DNA from 4 places in the Comamonas denitrificans genome. Region 1 is predicted to be linked to each of the others. Evidence: predicted binding sites of a transcription regulator. Region 1 holds the regulator's gene; each other region holds the start of a gene.
What was found. Region 1 encodes sigma-54, which starts transcription at its own class of promoters, with help from an activator protein. Its sites were predicted from a motif close to TGGCANGNAANCTGCTTT; they were not measured.

Region 1 (4,835 bases):
GATCGAGGTGGTGCAGTTCTTCTCTTACGGCTGCTCGCACTGCAAAAATTTTGACCCTGTCTTTGAAGCGTGGCGCAAGACCGCCGCCAAAGATGTCAGCGTGCGTTTGGTGCACGTCGGGTTCAACAAAAATTTTGAGCCCCTGCAGCGCATTTACTACGCCCTGGAAAGCCTGGGCCAGGCCCAAGCCTTGAACGGCAAAGTCTTCAAAGCCTTTCAGGATGAGAAAAAGCGCCTCGACCAACCCGAGGTTCTCTTCCCCTGGGTGGCCGAGCAAGGCGTGGACCGCGCCAAGTTTGAAGCCGCCTACCAATCCTTTAGCGTGGCCACCCAGGTGCGCCAGGCCATACAACTGCAAGACCAGTACCAGGTGGAAGGCACCCCGGCCATGGGCATTGCTGGGCGTTACTACACCGATGGCTCGATGGCCGGCGGCTTTGAGCGCATGATTCAAATCACCAACCAACTGATTGAGCAAGAGCGCAAACGCACGTAAAGCGTGCTTGAACCCATCGTCACGGCTGCCCAAGCCCGCTTCGGCGGGCTTTGTTGTTGCTGCTGCAGGGTGACTACAATCACACGCAAAAACCATGCCTAATTTATGAAGCGCCTGCCCACCCTCCTCTCTTTCTTGCCGCTGACCTTTGCGGCGGCCATGGTGCTGCCCGCCCACGCCGAGCGGGCCGACCGTGACCAGCCCATGCACATCGAATCGGATGCCCTGCGCCATGACGAGCTGCAGCAAACCAGCGTGTTCACCGGCAATGTGGTGATGACCAAAGGCTCCATCGTGCTGCGCGGGGCGCAACTCGATGTGCGCCAAGACCCGCAGGGCTACCAATATGGTGTGGTCACTGCCGCCAGCGGTAAACGCGCCTTTTTTCGCCAAAAGCGCGATACCGCCCCCGGTGCGCCAGAGGAGTTTGTCGAGGGCGAGGCCGAAGTCATTGAATACGATGGCCGCAAAGACGATGTGCGCCTGATTCGCCGCGCCCAGCTGCGCCGCTATACCGGCGGCAAGTTGAGCGATGACATTACCGGCCAGCAAATCACGTACAACAACCTGACCGATGTTTTCACCGTGGACAGCCAAACACCGCAAGCGGGCAACAAGCCCGGCAGCAGCAGCGGTGGCCGGGTGCGGGCGGTATTGGCCCCCAAAGCGCCCCCTTCAGCCAGCCCGGCCGGCACGCCCGCAGCGGGCGCAAGGCTGCAAGCCACCCCGCAACTGACCGCTCCGCAAGAACCATGACGCAGCAGCCGCAAGAACCCTCTTTGGCTGCGCTCAGCAGCGCCACTAGCTGCCTGCAAGCGCGCAATCTGGCCAAAACCTATGGCAAGCGCCAGGTGGTCAAAGATGTCTCGCTCACCGTCAAAAGCGGTGAAGTGGTCGGCCTGCTTGGCCCCAACGGCGCGGGCAAAACCACCTCGTTTTACATGCTTGTCGGCCTGGTGCGCAGCGATGGCGGCGATGTGCTGATTGATGGCCAATCGGTCGCCCGCAGCCCCATGCACCAACGCGCGCGCCTGGGCCTGTCCTACCTGCCGCAAGAGGCTTCGATTTTTCGCAAACTCAATGTGCAGGACAACATCCGCGCCGTGCTGCAGCTGCAAAAAAATGCCGCTGGCAAGCCCCTGGCCAAAGATGAGATCGAGCGCCAGCTGACCAGTCTGCTGCAAGAGCTGCACGTCGAGCACCTGCGCGATGCCCCGGCGCTGGCCCTGTCCGGCGGCGAGCGCCGGCGCGTGGAAATCGCCCGCGCCCTGGCCACGCACCCGCGCTTTATTCTGCTGGACGAGCCCTTTGCCGGCATCGACCCGATTGCCGTGATCGAGATCCAGCGCATCATCGGTTTTCTCAAAGCGCGCGGCATTGGCGTGCTGATCACCGACCACAACGTGCGCGAAACGCTGGGCATTTGCGACCACGCCTGCATCATCAGCGAGGGCACGGTGCTCACCCACGGCACGCCGCAAGCCATCGTGGACAACCCCGAAGTGCGCCGGGTGTACCTGGGCGACAACTTCCGCATGTAAGCCATGGTCGGGGCCGCACCGCATCTCTCGATTCGCCCCGGCATCCAGCTGCAGCTGACCCCGCAATTGCAGCAAGCCCTGCGCCTGCTGCAGCTGTCCAGCCTGGAGCTGCAGCAAGAAGTGCAGCAACGGGTGTTGGACAACCCTTTTTTAGAATTGGAAGAGGCCGAGGCCACCGCCCCATCCACTCCTGAAAAAGAAGCTGTAAGCGCTGATATATCCAGCGATTCAGAATTTAATACCCCTGATAACCAATCAGAAAGCGCGCAAGAAGCTCCTGAATTAGAAGCACTCAGTTGGGAGGGCGACTCCCTCTCCGCCTTCGATTGGGACGATGCACCCCCCGGCCCCGCGCCCGCCAACGCCGACAGCGAACAGGCCCTGCCCCACGACTTCACCGCCAGCGCCCCCAGCTTGCAAGCGCATTTGCAAGAACAAGCCAGCAACCTGCGCCTGGCCCCGGCCGAACGGGCTGCGCTCGAGTTTTTGATCGGCAACCTGCTGGACAACGGCTACCTCGATGGCGACCTGCCCGAACTGGCGCACGCCCTGCTGCCCGAGGTAGCCACAGAAGCCGAAACCCCCAGCGCGGCAGAAACCCGCCAAACCCTCATGCACCACCTGCAGCTGGCCTTGGGCCTGCTGCAAAGCATGGAGCCCGCCGGCATCGGTGCCCGCAACGTGGCCGAATGCCTGCGCCTGCAACTGCGCCACGCCTGGGCGCAAGAAGCGCAACCGGCCCATGCCGACCACGCCCTGTACCAGCTGGCCCTGGCACTGTGCGAGCAGCCACTGCCCCTGCTGGCCCGCAAAGATGTGCGCACCCTGGCCCAGCACTGCGCCGCCCCCCCGGAGCGCATCGCCCTGGCCCTGCGCTGGATTGGCCAACTCGAACCCAACCCCGCCCGGCGCTTTGCCGCCATTGCCCAGGCACGCCTCATCCCCGACGTACTGGTGCGCCCCAGCGGCCAGGGCCTGCAGGTGCAGCTCAACCCCGAAGTGCTGCCGCGCCTGAACGTCCACGCCCTCTACGCCCAGGCCCTGCGCGGGCAGCGCAGCCATGCCAGCTACGCCGGCCTGCACAGCCAGCTGCAAGAGGCGCGCTGGTACGTGAAAAACCTCGCCCAGCGCTTTGACACCATCTTGCGCGTCGCCCAGGCCATCGTGCAGGAGCAAGCGGGGTTTTTCAAACACGGCCCCGTCGCCATGCGCCCCTTGGTGCTGCGCGAAGTGGCGCAGGCCCTGGACTTGCACACCTCCACCATCAGCCGCACCGTCAATGGCAAATACATGGCCACGCCGCAAGGCACCTTTGAATTCAGCTACTTTTTTAGCTCGGGCGTGCAAACCGATACCGGCGGCAGCACCTCCAGCACCGCCGTGCAAACGGTCATTGCCCAGCTCATTGCGGCAGAAAACCCCAAAAAACCCCTGTCTGATGCCAAAATCGCCGACCTTCTGGCCGCCCAAGGCATCGAATGCGCCCGCCGCACCGTCGCCAAGTACCGCGAGGCGCTGAACATCCCGGCCACCAGTTTGCGCAAAACGGTTTAAAGCCCGCCAACGCTCTTGCCAACGACGCGGCGCTATCCTTCGCACCACTTATGAACCAACTGCATTTATTTTTGCCCTGCGCCGCTGGCGTGGAAGATTTTTTGGCCGATGAGGTCCACACCATTACCGGTGCCAGCGGGCAGGATTTGCTCGTGGGCCGGGGCGGTGTCATGGTGCGCGGTGCTTGGCGCGATGTGCTGCAGCTCAATCTGCACAGCCGCCTGGCCCAGCGCGTGCTGATTGAGCTGGCGCTGCAGGACTACCGCAACGAAAACGACCTGTACCGCGCCGCCAGCCAAGTGTCCTGGGAAGTGTGGTTTGACCCGCAGCGCACCTTCAAAGTCGAGGTCACCGCCCAGCACAGCCCGCTGACCAGCCTGAACTTTGCCGCCCTGCGCGTGAAAGATGCCGTGGCCGACCGCTTTCGTGCCAAGCGCGGTGGCGTGCGTCCCAGCGTGGAAACGCACCACCCGGACGTGCGCATCCACCTGCACCTGACCACCGACACGGCCACGCTGTACATCGACACCTCGGGCGAAGCCCTGTTCAAACGCGGTTGGCGCGAAGACACGGGCGATGCCCCACTGAAAGAAACCCTGGCCGCCGCCATGATCGCCGCCACCGGCTGGAACCCGCACGGCGACCACCCCCAGCCGCTGTACGACCCCTGCTGCGGCAGCGGCACGGTGGTGATCGAGGCGGCGCAGATCGCCCGGCGCATTCCGGCCGGCATCCTGCGCCGCTTTGCGTTTGAAAAGCTCATCCCCTTTCAGCGCCACGTCTGGGAAGGCATGCTCGACGAGGCCGAGGCGCAGATTCTGGACACCAGCCCGGTGCCCATCTATGGCTCTGACATCTCGCACCGCATGGTGGACTTTGCCCAGCGCAATGCCGAACGCGCCGGCGTGCTGGACACCATTGAGCTGCGCGGCGGCGATGCCCTGCAGCGCATGCCCCCCTGCGCGCAACCCGGCGTGCTGCTGCTGAACCCGCCCTATGGCGAGCGCATTGCCGCCGCCGGCAGCTTTGGCCGCAATGCCGCGCAGCGCATGGACGCGGTAGAACGCATGGGCCGCGAAAGCGCCCAGACCGAAGATGGTGTGGAATTTTTCAGCCAACTGGCCAGCCACTGGAAGAAAAACTTCAGCGGCTGGAGCGCCTGGATGCTCACCCCCGACCTGAAGCTGCCCGGCAAAATGCGCTTCAAAGAATCGCGCCGCACGCCGCTGTGGAACGGCCCGATC
Region 2 (4,835 bases), on a different contig from region 1:
TGGGCTGACTCGATATAATTTGTCCATTTACTACGCCTATCCCACACATCTACTGTATGGGTCAGTGCAAGAAGAAGAACAGCGACAAGTACAATACGCAAGTATCTAACCCGCTCCCAAGCGATTAAACCCAAATAGATGAGTATCCCCGCCACTAATGGGTAGCTGGCCAACATGAATTCTGGCCGCACGGCTTCGCGCACACCCTCCATACGTGCATAAATCATCCAAACGCCTTGAGCATATTTGGCCAGTCCTAAAACCAGTGTTAACCAAGCAAAACCGCGCAACGTACGCACCAACCACGGAGAAACCGTTACCATCAAACGCGGCCATACAAGATACAGTGGGATCATGGCCAAGATTGCCAATGGAGAGGGAGCAATCGCACCCAGTGGCACCCCATAGACTACGATCGCTAACAAGAGTGCTAGGCGTGGACTAAAGCTGTAATCAGAGCGCCACTGCATTATCAGTAACCAAGGTACACTGGCCATAGCAAGCCAGTGCAGCAACCACTGAGTGCGCCACAATTGCAGGCCTGTTGGCAAAACCAAACCAAAAAAATCAGCCAAAACTAAGGTCGCCAACATACCCAGCACAGTCGCAATGATGGCACCTCGCATGACGGATTGAAGGCGACCAGTAGCACGCTGTATCACCAGCCAACCCAGAAAAATATCCGTTAACCAATAGCCCCAAGCTTCATACTGCCAGGATGAGATAAACACTTGAGGTGTTAGCTCGGCAATTTGGTTATGCCACCATGGATCGTGACGTATGACCAATTGATTAAAAGGCACAATACCCCAAAAACCTAGACCAACTATTGGTATGGCTAGCCACAGCAAGTGCCACCAGCGCTTGTCTTGCCAGACCAGTACGCCAAAGGCCAGCATGGGGATGGCTAAGGCTTGCAACGGATGGATGCTGGCGGCCAACAGCCAACATATGGCGGCGAGCCAGCGCCGATTAACAAGCCAAGCTGTTAAAGTAGCCAACACCAAAGGCTCTGCAATCGAACGCCCTGAAAAAAAAGGCTCTGCATAAGAAAAAATAAGATGCCCACCGTAACCCGCAGGCAGTATAAGTACAGCCAATAACGCATAAAACCGCTGCTCAGCAATAAACAGTGTGCGTAGCAGGGCGAATGATGCAGCTGTAAAAGCAGAGAGAGCTATCAGTGTCAGCGTTAAAAAAATTTCTGCTGGACGAAAGTAGTTCAGTAGCCAAGCGACTAGTTCAGGGAAAAAGGTATATTGGCTTTGACTGCCGTAAGAAAAAAATAAATCTTGTGCAAACTGTTGTGGTTCGCGTACCAGCAGGGCCTGCCCCAAATACAGAACGCTGTCGTGGCGTATGCCATGGTAAGGATGCAAATACAAGAGCCAAAAAACTGCTAACGAGATCGCAGCCAAACGGGCACTATGGGGTGAATTTTGCATACTTAAAAAAAGCGGCCGAAGCCGCTTTCATTTTTTCCTAAGATTTCTTTTAACGGCAAGAACCAGGAGCCCACTTTGCCGGCGTAGCCACGCAAGCCCATGAAGAAATACCGTTCGTGCCTGCTGCAGTAGGTGTCAATTTAACCTCCACAGCTGTGCCATCGATAGTCCCCCCAGCAGTAACTTCACCGGACGTCGCATTGACGCTCAGAGTCGATACAAATTTTGTAGAAGTGAAAGAACTACCACAAGTGTCAAGATTTGAAAAACCGGACGACTGGACAATTTCGGTCACACAGGTACGAGCACTAGATGCAGCCAAAACTACTTCCGATACTTTGGCCTTAGCCGTGTAATCCTGATAAGCCGGCAAAGCCACGGCAGCCAAAATACCAATAATCGCCACGACGATCATCAGTTCGATCAGGGTAAAACCCTTTTGCACAGAACGCATAGTACGTTTCATAACAAGCTCCTTAGAGTGAGTAAAAAATGAAAACGCAAAGGTTTAAGCAAAGACCGTGCCAACTTTTCTCGCACTGGGCAAACCCTGGCGACAAGGCCGTGTGTCGCAGGGCCAAAGGACAAAAAGCCATGGCTTTGTCGCCAAAAATCAGCGACACGCTGGTTTGTCGCGCAAAAATAACGACACGCGCGCGCTGGTAACGCCATGCTGTGGGCCCAGCGCCCGCTCTCTACAATGCCGCTATGTCTGCGCTGCCCTGCCCCCACCTTTCGATTAGCCTGCACACCGCCGCCATCTTGACGGGCCGCAGTGTGCGCACTTGGCAGCGGCGCATTGAAGAGGGCTTGGTGCCGCGCCTGGGCAGTGGTGTGCGGGCATTGGTGCCTTTTGAGGCGGTGCAGCAATCCATGGAGGGTGTGCCAGGCGAGGCAGCCAACGCTTGGAGTGCGCAGGATGTGCAAACCCTGGTGCGGGCCGACCAGGGCGAGGCGCTGGCCCAGGCGCAGATGGGCAGCCAGTTTGCATTGCTGGCCTTGCGCGGTGCTGCGCCAGCCACCCCGCCCGCGCCGGGGCACGACGCGGGGCGCATTGCCCACTATTTTTTGGAGCGGGCGGCCGAGCAGGCGCAGGCCGATGCCATGCACTGGCTGGGCCTGCTGTATGCGGCGGGGCTGGGGCCGGCCGGTGATGCCAGTGATGCGGATGCCAACAACAACGCCATGGCGCTGATGTGGATTGCCAAGGCCGCCGCGCATGGACATGCGATTGCCCGCCAGCAGTTGGCGGCTTTGTTGCCAAATGTGCCCAACTTGCCCGCTGGCGGCCAGGCTTAAAACGGTTGGGCAGTCCGGGCCTTCTCTTTTTTACAATCTAGCCATGACCTTTCTTGACATGCTGCGCGATGCCACGGCTCGCAACCATTCCTTGCTGTGCGTGGGCCTTGACCCCGAACCGGCCAAATTCCCCACCCACTGGCGCGGCGATGCTTCCAAAATTTTTGATTTTTGTGCTGCCATCGTGGATGCCACCGCCGATGTGGTGTGCGCTTTTAAGCCGCAAATTGCCTACTTTGCCGCCCATGGGGCGGAGGCGCAGTTAGAAAAGCTGATCGCCCATATGCGCAGCGTTGCGCCGCAGGTGCCGGTGATTTTGGACAGCAAGCGCGGCGATATTGGCTCCACCGCCGAGCAGTACGCGAAAGAGGCGTTTGAGCGCTACGGGGCGGATGCGGTGACGCTTTCGCCCTTTATGGGACTGGATTCGGTGCTGCCTTATTTGGAGTACGAGGGCAAAGGGGCCTTTTTGCTGTGCCGCACCTCCAACCCCGGCGGGGACGATTTTCAGGCGCAAACTTTGGCGAATGTGCCCGGCCAACCTACGCTGTTTGAGCACATTGCCCAGCTGGCGCAGGGGCCGTGGAACACCAATGGCCAGCTGGGCCTGGTGGTGGGGGCCACGCGCCCGCAAGAGATTGAGCGCGTGCGGGCGGTTGCGCCAACGCTGCCGCTGCTGATTCCTGGCGTGGGCGCACAGGGGGGTGATGCGGTGGCCACGGTGCAAGCGGCGCAAGGCGGGCCGATGGTGATTAATTCCTCGCGGGCGATTCTTTACGCCAGCGCGGAAATGGACTTTGCGACAGCAGCCCGGGCGGTTGCCCTGGAGACGCGCATTGCGTTGAACAACGCGGCGTTGCAGGCCTAAGTCACCGTTTTCAAGGGTTTTTCCTAGGAAAAAAAGTCCATGTTGCTGACAAAGCACCATGGACTTTTTTAACGACCTTGGATAAAAATAGAACTATCGTTCGTTTTTATCGTCAGCTTGAGAATTGCCTTTTGCAAGCCTCCTGGCAGACATCTGAAAGAGAGTTTTTCATGCAAGAGCGCGCCTGGCTGGCCCACTACCCCGAAGGCATCCCTGCCGAGATTGATCTGAGCCGCTACACCTCCTTGGTGGCGTTGATGGAGCAGGCTTTTGCCCAGCATGCGGGCCGGGTGGCGTTTAACTTTATGGGCAAGGACATGAGCTTTGCCGAGCTTGATCGTTTCAGCCAGGCGTTTGCCGCCTATTTGCAATCGCTGGGCTTGGCCCAAGGCGATCGTGTGGCGCTGATGATGCCCAACGTGCCCCAGTACCCGGTGGCCGTGGCAGCGGTGCTGCGGGCCGGGTTGGTGATTGTGAACGTCAATCCGCTGTACACCGCCCGCGAGCTGGAGCACCAGTTGAAGGATTCGGGGGCCAAGGCCATCGTCATCATCGAAAACTTTGCAAGCACTTTGCAGCAATGCATTGCCAACACGCAAATTCAGCATGTAGTGCTGTGCAGCATGGGCGACACCCTGGGCTGGTTCAAGGGCACGCTGGTCAATCACGTGGTGCGCAACGTCAAAAAGCTGGTGCCGCCGTTTGCACTGCCCCAGGCCGTGGCCTACAAAGACGCACTGCACAAAGGCGAAAGCGCCCCCTTTACCCGCCCCGAGATTGGGCCAGACGATATTGCCGTGCTGCAGTACACGGGCGGCACCACCGGGGTATCCAAGGGCGCAGTGCTGCTGCACCGCAACGTGATTGCCAACGTGCTGCAGGCCGAGGCCTGGTACGGCCCCGTGCTCAAGGACTTGCTGGCCGGTGGCGAACAAATCATCAGTGTGTGTGCCCTGCCGCTGTACCACATCTTCGCGTTTACGGTGAACATGATGCTGTCGATGCACATTGGCGGCAAAAACATCTTGATCCCCAATCCGCGCGATTTGAAAGCGACGCTCAAAGAGCTGTCCAAGCAGCGCTTTCACACCTTCCCGGCGGTCAATACCCTGTTCAACGGCTTGGCCCACCACCCGGATTTTGACTCGGTCGATTGGAGCCACCTGAAGGTATCGGTCGGCGGCGGCATGGCCGTGCAAAGCGCGGTGGCCAAGCTGTGGCTG
Region 3 (4,835 bases), on a different contig from region 1:
CTCTCGGACATCGGCCTGGGCCGCCAGGTGGCGACCTTGGTGGCGCAGCAAATCACCGCCTACCTGCAGCACCAGGGCCAGCGCCCCGATGCACTGCTGCTAACCCAGCAGCGCTTTACGCAAGGCAACCGGCCCCAGCGCAGCGTCATCCTGGACAGCCAGAACCGCACCGCCACCCACTACGCCCCGTGCTGCACCCCGGTGCCGGGCGATGAGGTCATTGGCTACCTGGGCCATGGCGATGGCCTGCACATTCACCGCAGCGACTGCCCCGAAGCGCAGCGGCTTTTGGAGCGCCAGCCCGAGCGGCACATTGCCGTGGAATGGGGCGAAGACATCCACAACGACCATCTGTACAACGCCAACATTACCTTGGCCGTGCAAAACGGCCGGGGTGTACTGGCGCGCATTGCCCAGGTGCTGGCCGATAGCGATGTGGATATCCGCCGCGTGGACATTGAGGACGAATCGGCCATGCAGACCACCGTGCTGCGCTTTACCATCGCGGTGCACGACCAGCTGCAACTGGAGAGCGCATTGCGGGCGCTGCGCCGCAATGCGGCGGTGCGCAGCTGCAGCCGGGTGCTGGCACCGTAGGCCGCGCACAGCACACCAGCATTAAAAACAAGAGCTGTTTGCGCTTAAAAATAAAGGAATTCAAGGCAAAAAGCCTTTGAAACCTTTTATTTAAAAGCGGAAACAGCTCTTTTTTTATTTTAATTGGGCCGGGCTTGGCGGGTATTGCACTGCCAACACCTCCAGCATCCGCACCCCGGCGGGTGTGGGCAGGGGCACTTCATCGCCCACCCGCGCTTTGAGCAAGGCCCGGGCCACGGGGGCCACCCAACTGACCTGGCCCTGGCTGGTTTGCGCCTCGTCAATGCCCAGGATGGTGATGGTGCGCTCGACCTCTTCATCATCCACATAGATGACGGTGGCCCCAAAAAAAACCTGGTCGCTGCCGCTGTGCACGCTGGGCTCGACCACCTCGGCCATCTCTAGGCGCTTGGTTAAAAAGCGAATGCGCCGGTCAATTTCGCGCAAACGCTTTTTGCCGTAGAGGTAGTCGCCGTTTTCTGAGCGGTCGCCATTGCTGGCGGCCCAGTGCACGGTTTCCACCACCTTGGGGCGTTCCTCGTCAATCAGGGCCAGCAGCTCGGTTTTCAGCGCCGCGTAGCCCTGCGGGGTGATGTAGTTCTTGCTGCCGGGGGGGATTTGGGGCAGGCGGGGCAGGTCGTCGTCATCGTCGTCCTGGTGCCCATCGGGTTCTTTGGTGAAGGCTTTGCTCATGGGGGGCGATCTTCACACAAGCGCACGGCTGCGCCAACGGATCGGCCCCCACGGCGCAGCGGCTTTTGCCTCAACTTGGTGCAGGGCCAGGGCGGCCATGCACCGCAATGGTTCATGGCCGCCTGGGCCGGGGGCTTCGCTCCCCAGAGCACTCACCAGGGCATAAAGATGGCACGCTTGTTGCTTAAACCTGGGAGTTCCTCCACCTCTTAGCAAACGAGAGCACTTCCATGTCACTGAAAACCCACTCCCTCCTCCAAGAGCACAACGCCCGCTGGGTCGATCTGCGCTTTACCGACACGCTGGGCAAAGAGCACCACGTCACCTTCCCCGCCGAGGCCATGCAGGCCGATGCCTTTGAAGACGGCAAGATGTTCGATGGCTCGTCCATCCACGGCTGGAAGGGCATCGAAGCCTCAGACATGGTGCTGCTGCCCGACGACCAGACCGCCGTGCTCGACCCCTTTGCCGAAGAGCCCACCGTCATCGTGCGCGCCGATGTGCTGGAGCCATCGACCATGCAGGGCTACGCCCGCGACCCGCGCTCCATCGCCCGGCGGGCCGAGCTGTACCTGCGCTCCACGGGCATTGCCGATACCGCCTACTTTGGGCCGGAGCCAGAATTTTTCATCTTCGATTCAGTGCAATGGCAAACGCAGATGGACAGTGCCAGCTTCCAGATCCACTCTGCCGAAGGTGCCTGGGCGAACAACCAGGACATGGGCGGCCACAACCCCGGCCACCGCCCGCGCGTCAAAGGGGGCTACTTTCCGGTGCCCCCCGTCGATTCGCTGCACGGCGTGCGCACGGCCATGTGCAACGCCATGCAGGCCATGGGCCTGAAGATCGAGGTGCATCACCATGAAGTGGCCAATGCCGGGCAGTGCGAAATTGGCGTGGCCTTCAACACCCTGGTGAACAAGGCCGACGAGGTGCAAATCCTCAAATACTGCATCCACAACACCGCCCACGCCCACGGCAAGACTGCCACCTTCATGCCCAAACCCCTGGTGGGCGACAACGGCTCGGGCATGCACGTGCACCAGTCGCTGTTCAAGGACGGCAAGAACCTGTTCTTTGGCACCGAGTACGCCAACCTGTCGGAGCTGGCGCTGTTCTACATCGGCGGCATCATCCACCACGCCCACGCCCTGAACGCCATTACCAACCCCGGCACGAACAGCTACAAGCGCCTGGTGCCCGGCTATGAAGCGCCGGTAATGCTGGCGTACTCGGCCAGCAACCGCTCGGCCTCGATCCGCATCCCCCACACCTCCAGCCCCAAGGCGCAGCGCATCGAATGCCGCTTCCCCGATCCGCTGGCCAACCCCTACCTGGCGTTCTCGGCCCTGCTGATGGCCGGGTTGGACGGCATCCGCAACCGCATCCACCCGGGCGACGCGATGAGCAAAAACCTCTACCACCTGCCCCCGGAAGAAGCGGCCAACGTCCCGCGCGTGGCGCACAGCTTGGCGCAGGCGCTGGACGCACTCAAGGCCGATAATCGCTTTTTGCTGGAAGGCGGAGTTTTCACCGAAGACATGCTGCAGGCCTATATCGACTGCAAAATGGACGAGGTCACCCGCCTGCGCCAGGCCGTACACCCGGTTGAATTCGACCTGTACTACAGCCTGTAAAGGATGCGCGGCAGCGGCCCTTTTCCTTCCCCCACACCAGAGAAAGCGTGAACGATACCGCTGCCCCCACCCCTGCTGCCACGGCCAGCGAGTGCCTGACCGGGCCCATGCCCGCGCTGGCCCATCTGGCCACCGCGGTGCTGCTGCTGGATGCGCAATTGCGCATCCAGTACGCCAACCATGCGGCCGAGCAATTGCTGGCCACCGGCCTGTCGCGCCTGCGCAACCAGGCGTTCAGCACGTTTTTGGACGATGCCGACGGCAGCGCCGCCGCCAACCTAGATTTGGCACTGCACGCCCAGCAGCCCTACACCCAGCGCCAAGCGCGGCTGCTGGGTGCGGGCGAAATGCAGTTGGCCGTGGCCGATTACACCGTCACCCCCCTGCCCGCCACACTGGGCACCGCCCCGGCCGCCCCGGAACAGGCGGACACCCCAGGGGGCCAACAATTGCTGGTGGAGCTGCACCCGCTGGACCGGCTGATCCACAACAACCGCGAAGACAGCCTGTTCACCACCAACCAAGCCACCCGCGCCCTGGTGCGCGGCATGGCGCATGAGATCAAAAACCCGCTGGGCGGCATTCGCGGTGCCGCGCAGCTGCTAGAGCGCCAACTAGACAGCGCCGAGCTGCGCGAATACACCGCCGTCATCATCCACGAGGCCGACCGCCTGCGCGCCCTGGCCGACCGGATGCTGGGTGCCCGCCAGCCCCCGGCCTTTGCGCGGGTAAACATCCACCAAATTCTGGAGCGCGTGCGCCGCATCCTGCAGGCCGAAGCGGGCGATGCCGTGCAACTGGTGCGCGATTACGACCCCAGCCTGCCCGAGGTCTGGGCCGATCCCGACCAGTTGATCCAAGTCTTTCTCAACATCATGGGCAACGCCGTGCAATGCCTGCTGGAAATGCCCCCCAACCAGGCTGCCGACAGACTGCCGCCGCGCGTGCTGATCCGCTCGCGCGTGCTGCGCCGCTTCACCATCGGCACGCGCTGCCACGCCCTGCTGTGCCAGGTGGAGATCGAGGACAACGGCCCCGGCATCAGCACCGAGCTGCGCGAGACGGTGTTCTACCCCATGGTCACCGGGCGCTCGCAGGGCACCGGCCTGGGGCTGCCCATTGCCCAGGCCATCATGCAGCAGCACGGCGGCCTGATCGAATGCGAGAGCCAGCCGGGGCAGACCATCTTCAAAGTTCTGGTGCCCTTTCCTCCCACCAACGATGGCACTGTGCCAGGAGATTCCCATGCCCAGCCCTGAGCTTGTCTGGATCATTGACGACGACCAATCCATCCGCTGGGTGCTGGACAAGGCACTGGCCCAAGCCGACCTGCACACCTGCGTCTTTGACAGCGCCGAAGCCGCCCTGGCCAAGCTGGCCAAAGCCCCGCCCAGCGCCATCCTGACCGACATCCGGATGCCCGGCATGGACGGCCTGGGCCTGCTGGCCCAGGTGCGCCAGACCTGCCCGCAGGTGCCGGTGATCATCATGACGGCGCATTCCGACCTGGACAGCGCCATCCAGTCCTACCAAGGCGGCGCCTTTGAGTACCTGCCCAAACCGTTTGACGTGGACGAGGCCGTGGCCCTGGTGCGCCGCGCCCTGGCGCACGCCCGCGAGGCCCGCGCAGCCCTGGACAACCAAAGCGCCACCGCCTCGGCGGACATCCAGACCGACGGTTTGATTGGCGAAGCGCCCGCCATGCAGGAAGTCTTTCGCACCATTGGTCGGCTGTCGCAGTCGCACATCACCGTGCTCATCAATGGCGCATCAGGCACCGGCAAAGAGCTGGTCGCCCAGGCCCTGCACCGCCACAGCCCGCGCCGCGCCGCGCCCTTTATTGCGCTGAACATGGCGGCCATCCCGCGCGACCTGATCGAGTCCGAACTGTTCGGCCACGAGCGCGGC
Region 4 (4,835 bases), on a different contig from region 1:
CTCGCGAATGACCTCCACCTCCACCTCGCGAATGCGCTCCTTGGGCCGGGCGATGGTGGCATCGGGGGCGGGCACCAGGCCGGCTTCATGGGCCGCTTGCATTTGGGCAGCACTGCCGCTGCGCACGGCCACCGGGCGGGTGCGGTGGTGGCGCAAGGCGGCAATCAGCCGCGCAAAGTCAATGGGCTCGGGGTGGTGCTGGACGTGCTGCAAGTCGATGAGTACCGGGTCGTTATCAAAAAAATCCGGATCATCGGCCAAGCGGCGGGCCAAGTCGGCAATCACCTGCTCGACCTCGGTGCTGCGCAAAGTCACGGCCAGCACCGGCAGTTCGGCGCTTTTCAGGTCGAAAGAGTGGACAGCACTGGGAGTATCAGCGGCCATGTTTACGTGAAAAGACGGTGAGGGAAAAGGGCGCCCAAGACGCACGAAGCGCAAGTGTACCCTGCCTGTTCGCATCGGCTGCAAGCGGGGCAGGGGCGTTTGTGGTGTTCCTGCCTCTGGGGGCAGAAGCGGGGACAATAGCCGCCAGCTTTTGGTGCCCTCTGACCGGGTTTTGCGACTGTGGTGCTGGGGGGTGGCTGTTTTCTTTTTGTTCCCTCTTTTGCTTCTGATTGCGCCTTTTTATGGATACCGATGTTTTGATCGTAGGTGCCGGGCCTGCAGGTTTGTCGCTGGCCCTGGCCTTGTCCCACGCGGGTTTGCACGCCACGGTGCTGGAGCAGCAAAGCCTGCCTGCTTTGGCCCAGCCGGCCCCTGATGGCCGCGAAATTGCCCTGACCCAGCCCAGCGTGCAGACCTTGCAGCGCTTGGGCACCTGGCAGCGCTTGCTGGCGCATGAGCAAGGTTTTATTCGCCAGGCCATCGTGCACGATGGCCCGGTGGGCGCGCGCCCGACGCTCACTATCGACACCGTGGGCCAGGACATGCACGAGCTGGGCCGCATCGTGCCCAACTGCGCCCTGCGCCGCACGGCGTTTGAGGCCGCGCAAACGCATGACAACATCCGGCTGATTACCGGGGCCACCGTCACCCAGGTGGTGCGGCATGCGCAGTGCGCCCAAGTGCACTACCAGGTACACGAAGGGGGCGTGCGGGTGGATGCGCCGCCCCTGTCCGCGCCGCTGGTGGTTGCGGCGGACAGCCGCTTTTCTGCCGTGCGCCGCATGCTGGGCGTGGCAGCGCAGATGACGGACTTTGGCCGCGGCGTCATCGTCTGCCGCATGCGCCACACGCTGGAGCACCATGACGTGGCGCACGAGTGCTTTGGCTACGAGCGCACGCTGGCCATCCTGCCGCTGCAGCCCGACCCGGCCACGGGCGATCTCCTGTGCTCGGCGGTGGTGACCAGCGACAGCCCGGACATTGCCCGCCTGATGCAGCTCGATGAGCAGGATTTCAGCGCCCAGGTGCAGGCGCATTTCCAGCACCGCCTGGGCGAGATGGAGCTGGTCGGCCCGCGCCACCATTACCCGCTGGTGGCCACCTATGCCCGCCAGTTCAGCGGGCCACGCTTTGCCTTGCTGGGCGATGCCGCTGTGGGCATGCTCCCGGTGACGGCGCATGGCTTTAACCTGGGGCTGTCGGGGGTGGAGCGCTTAAGCAGCGCCGTCGCCAGTGCCTACCATGCGGGCCAGGACTGGGGGCACGAAAGTGTGCTGGCCGCCTACAGCCGCAGCCAGCACCGGCATGCCTGGCCGCTGTTTCAGGGCACCAACGCCGTGGTCAAGCTGTTTACCGATGCGCGCCCGGCCCCCAAGCTGCTGCGCCAAATCGTGCTGCAGGGGGCGCAGCACTTGCCACCGCTGAAGGCGGCCATCGTGGCGCAATTGAGTGGCCGCAGCCCGTGGGGGATTTTGCGCGAGCAGCTGCCCCGGCCACCGTTTTTTGGGTGATGGTTTTGTTAAATAAATAGCTGTTTCCGCTGGTGAATAAACGATTTCATGGTGTTTTATTCTTGAAATCGTTTGTTTATATGCGGTAGCAGCTATTTTTTATTGTTTGCCTGATTTTGGTTCTGCTGGCCGGGTCTCGCCCCGGCGGGCGACCTCCTTTCTTGCCCGCGCAAGAAAGGAGGCAAAGAAAGCGTGCTGCGCAGCTTTGGCACCGTGGAACTCGCTACGCGCCCTTTGGGCGCTGCGCTCGGACAGCCACGGTGAGTCAGACGGGATGCGGCTTGCCTGTTATTGGGGCTGCGCCCTGACGGAGATGCTGTCGGGGTGGGGCTGCCTCGCTTGCTGACGCAAGCCTCGGTTGCCGGTTTTTGGTGCGTTGCAGCATGGTTCGCACCAAAAAATGGCGTGCATCGCCCTCCCAACCCTTGCTTTGACAGGGGACGGTAAGCCGGTTTTTGCATTGGCATGGTTGTTGCTTTGTTGTGTTCGTGGCCCGATTGGGCCGTTGATGAACACTGCAAGAGGGCGCTATGAAAAAAATGCAACTGGTGATGGTGGGCAATGGCATGGCGGGGGTGCGCACGCTCGAAGAGCTGCTGAAGATCGCGCCCGATCTGTACGAGATCACCATCTTCGGCGCGGAGCCGCATCCCAACTACAACCGCATCCTGCTCTCGCCCGTGCTGGCGGGGGAGCAGACGCTGGAGCAGATCGTGCTCAACGACTGGGCGTGGTATGCCGAGCACGGCATCACCCTGCACGCCGGCTGCACCGTGACCGAGGTGAACCGTGCCCGGCGCACCGTGCAGGCGGTGCGCGGCACGGGCGAGACCATCAGCGTGCCCTACGACCGGTTGATTCTGGCCACCGGCTCCAACCCCTTCCTGCTGCCGATTCCCGGCAAGGATCTGGACGGCGTGCTGGCCTACCGCGACATTGCCGATACGCAGGCCATGATCGACGCGGCTGCGCAGTACCGGCACGCCGTGGTGATTGGCGGCGGCCTGCTCGGGCTGGAGGCGGCCAATGGCCTGATGAAGCGCGGGATGCAGGTGACGGTGGTGCACGCGGGCGAATGGCTGCTCGATCGCCAGCTGGATCCCACGGCCGGGCAGATGCTGCAAAAGGCTTTGCAGGAGCGCGGCATGGCATTCCTGATGCAGGCGCAGACCGAGGCGCTGCTGGGCAACGCCGCTGGCCGCGTGCAGGCCGTGCGCTTCAAGGACGGCAGCGAAATCCCGGCCGATCTGGTGGTCATGGCCGTGGGCATCCGCCCCAACACGGCCCTGGCCGAGTCGATGCGCCTGCACGTCGACCGGGGCATCGTCGTGGGCGACACCATGCAGACCACCACCGACCCGCGCATCTACGCCGTGGGCGAATGCGCGGCGCACCGGGGCATTGCCTACGGGCTGGTGGCACCGCTGTTCGAGCAGGGGCGGGTGGCGGCCAACCACCTGGCGGAGTTCGGCATTGGCCGCTACCTGGGGTCGCAGACCTCGACCAAGCTGAAGGTGACGGGGATCGACCTGTTCTCGGCGGGCGACTTCATGGGCGGCGCGGGTACGGAAGAAATCGTCATGAGCGACCCCGGCGCGGGGCAGTACAAGAAGCTGGTGCTCAAGGACGACAAGCTGGTCGGCGCCTGCCTGTACGGCAACACCGTCGATGGCAGCTGGTACTTCCAGCTGCTGCGCGAGGGCCGCAGCGTGGCCGAGCTGCGCGCCAGCCTGATGTTTGGCGAAAGCAACCTGGGCGACGGCGGTCACGCCGGGCAGAACCAGGCCGCCGCCATGCCCGACGATGCCGAGGTCTGCGGCTGCAACGGCGTGACCAAGGGCACCATCTGCAAGGCCATCAAGGAAAAGGGCCTGTTCACCATCGACGAGGTGCGCAAGCACACCAAGGCCAGCGCCAGCTGCGGTTCATGCACCGGGCTGGTGGAGCAGCTCTTGATGGCCACCGTGGGCGGCGCGTATGCGGCCAACAGCGCTGCCAAGCCCGTGTGCGCCTGCACCGAACACGGCCACCAGGCGGTGCGCGATGCCATCCGCACGCACCATCTCGTCAGCAAGGAAGAAGTCTTCGCCTTCATGGAGTGGCAGACGCCCGACGGCTGCCCCGGTTGCCGCCCGGCGATCAACTACTACCTGATCAGCACGTGGCCCAAGGAGGCGCTGGATGACCCGCAAAGCCGCGCCATCAACGAGCGCAGCCACGCCAACATCCAGAAGGACGGCACCTACAGCGTCATCCCGCGCATGTGGGGCGGCGAGACCAATGCCGCCGAGCTGCGCCGCATTGCCGACGTGGTGGACAAGTACCAGATTCCCGGCGTGAAGGTGACGGGCGGCCAGCGCATCGACCTGCTGGGCGTGAAGAAGGAAGACCTGCCCGGCGTGTGGCGCGACATCGGCATGCCGTGCGGCCACGCCTACGGCAAGAGCCTGCGCACCGTGAAGACGTGTGTGGGCAGCGAGTGGTGCCGCTTCGGCACGCAGGACAGCAGCCAGTTGGGGCGCGACCTGGAGCGGGCGCTGTGGCGCATGTACGCGCCGCACAAGGTCAAGCTGGCCGTCAGCGGCTGCCCGCGCAATTGCGCGGAAAGCGGCATCAAGGACGTGGGCATCATCGGCGTCGATTCCGGCTGGGAAATTCACATCGCCGGCAACGGCGGCATCAAGACCGAAGTGGCGCAGTTCTTCACCAAGGTGAAAACCGCCGAGGAGGTGCTGGAGATCAGCGGCGCCTTCCTCCAGCTCTACCGCGAGGAAGGGTGGTACCTGGAGCGCACCACCCACTACGTGGCCCGCGTCGGCCTAGAACACGTCAGGCAGAAAGTGCTGGAAGACGCCGCCAACCGGCAGGCGCTGTGGGCGCGGCTGCAAGCGGCGCTGGAGGGCGAGCCCGACCCTTGGTTCGAGGGCGACAAGGCGCGGG

Region 2: the regulator sigma-54 is predicted to act here: its motif matches at 1,955-1,972, upstream of ACFO24_RS11620 (pilin).
Region 3: the regulator sigma-54 is predicted to act here: its motif matches at 1,460-1,477, upstream of glnA (type I glutamate--ammonia ligase).
Region 4: the regulator sigma-54 is predicted to act here: its motif matches at 2,357-2,374, upstream of nirB (nitrite reductase large subunit NirB).

Annotation. Positions count from the first base shown of each region.
Region 1 is NZ_JBHSEY010000017.1:91,565-96,399, forward strand. It holds gene ACFO24_RS05510 (thiol:disulfide interchange protein DsbA/DsbL) at 1-496, shown strand, start outside; gene lptA (lipopolysaccharide transport periplasmic protein LptA) at 602-1,252, shown strand; gene lptB (LPS export ABC transporter ATP-binding protein) at 1,249-2,037, shown strand; gene rpoN (RNA polymerase factor sigma-54) at 2,041-3,591, shown strand; gene ACFO24_RS05530 (THUMP domain-containing class I SAM-dependent RNA methyltransferase) at 3,642-4,835, shown strand, end outside.
Region 2 is NZ_JBHSEY010000056.1:1,980-6,814, reverse strand. It holds gene ACFO24_RS11625 (hypothetical protein) at 1-1,445, opposite strand, end outside; gene ACFO24_RS11620 (pilin) at 1,495-1,911, opposite strand; gene ACFO24_RS11615 (SEL1-like repeat protein) at 2,154-2,744, shown strand; gene pyrF (orotidine-5'-phosphate decarboxylase) at 2,788-3,612, shown strand; gene ACFO24_RS11605 (long-chain-fatty-acid--CoA ligase) at 3,783-4,835, shown strand, end outside.
Region 3 is NZ_JBHSEY010000058.1:9,301-14,135, forward strand. It holds gene ACFO24_RS13110 (RelA/SpoT family protein) at 1-597, shown strand, start outside; gene greB (transcription elongation factor GreB) at 712-1,290, opposite strand; gene glnA (type I glutamate--ammonia ligase) at 1,521-2,927, shown strand; gene glnL (nitrogen regulation protein NR(II)) at 2,975-4,186, shown strand; gene ntrC (nitrogen regulation protein NR(I)) at 4,173-4,835, shown strand, end outside.
Region 4 is NZ_JBHSEY010000056.1:76,926-81,760, forward strand. It holds gene minC (septum site-determining protein MinC) at 1-384, opposite strand, end outside; gene ubiM (5-demethoxyubiquinol-8 5-hydroxylase UbiM) at 627-1,895, shown strand; gene nirB (nitrite reductase large subunit NirB) at 2,426-4,835, shown strand, end outside.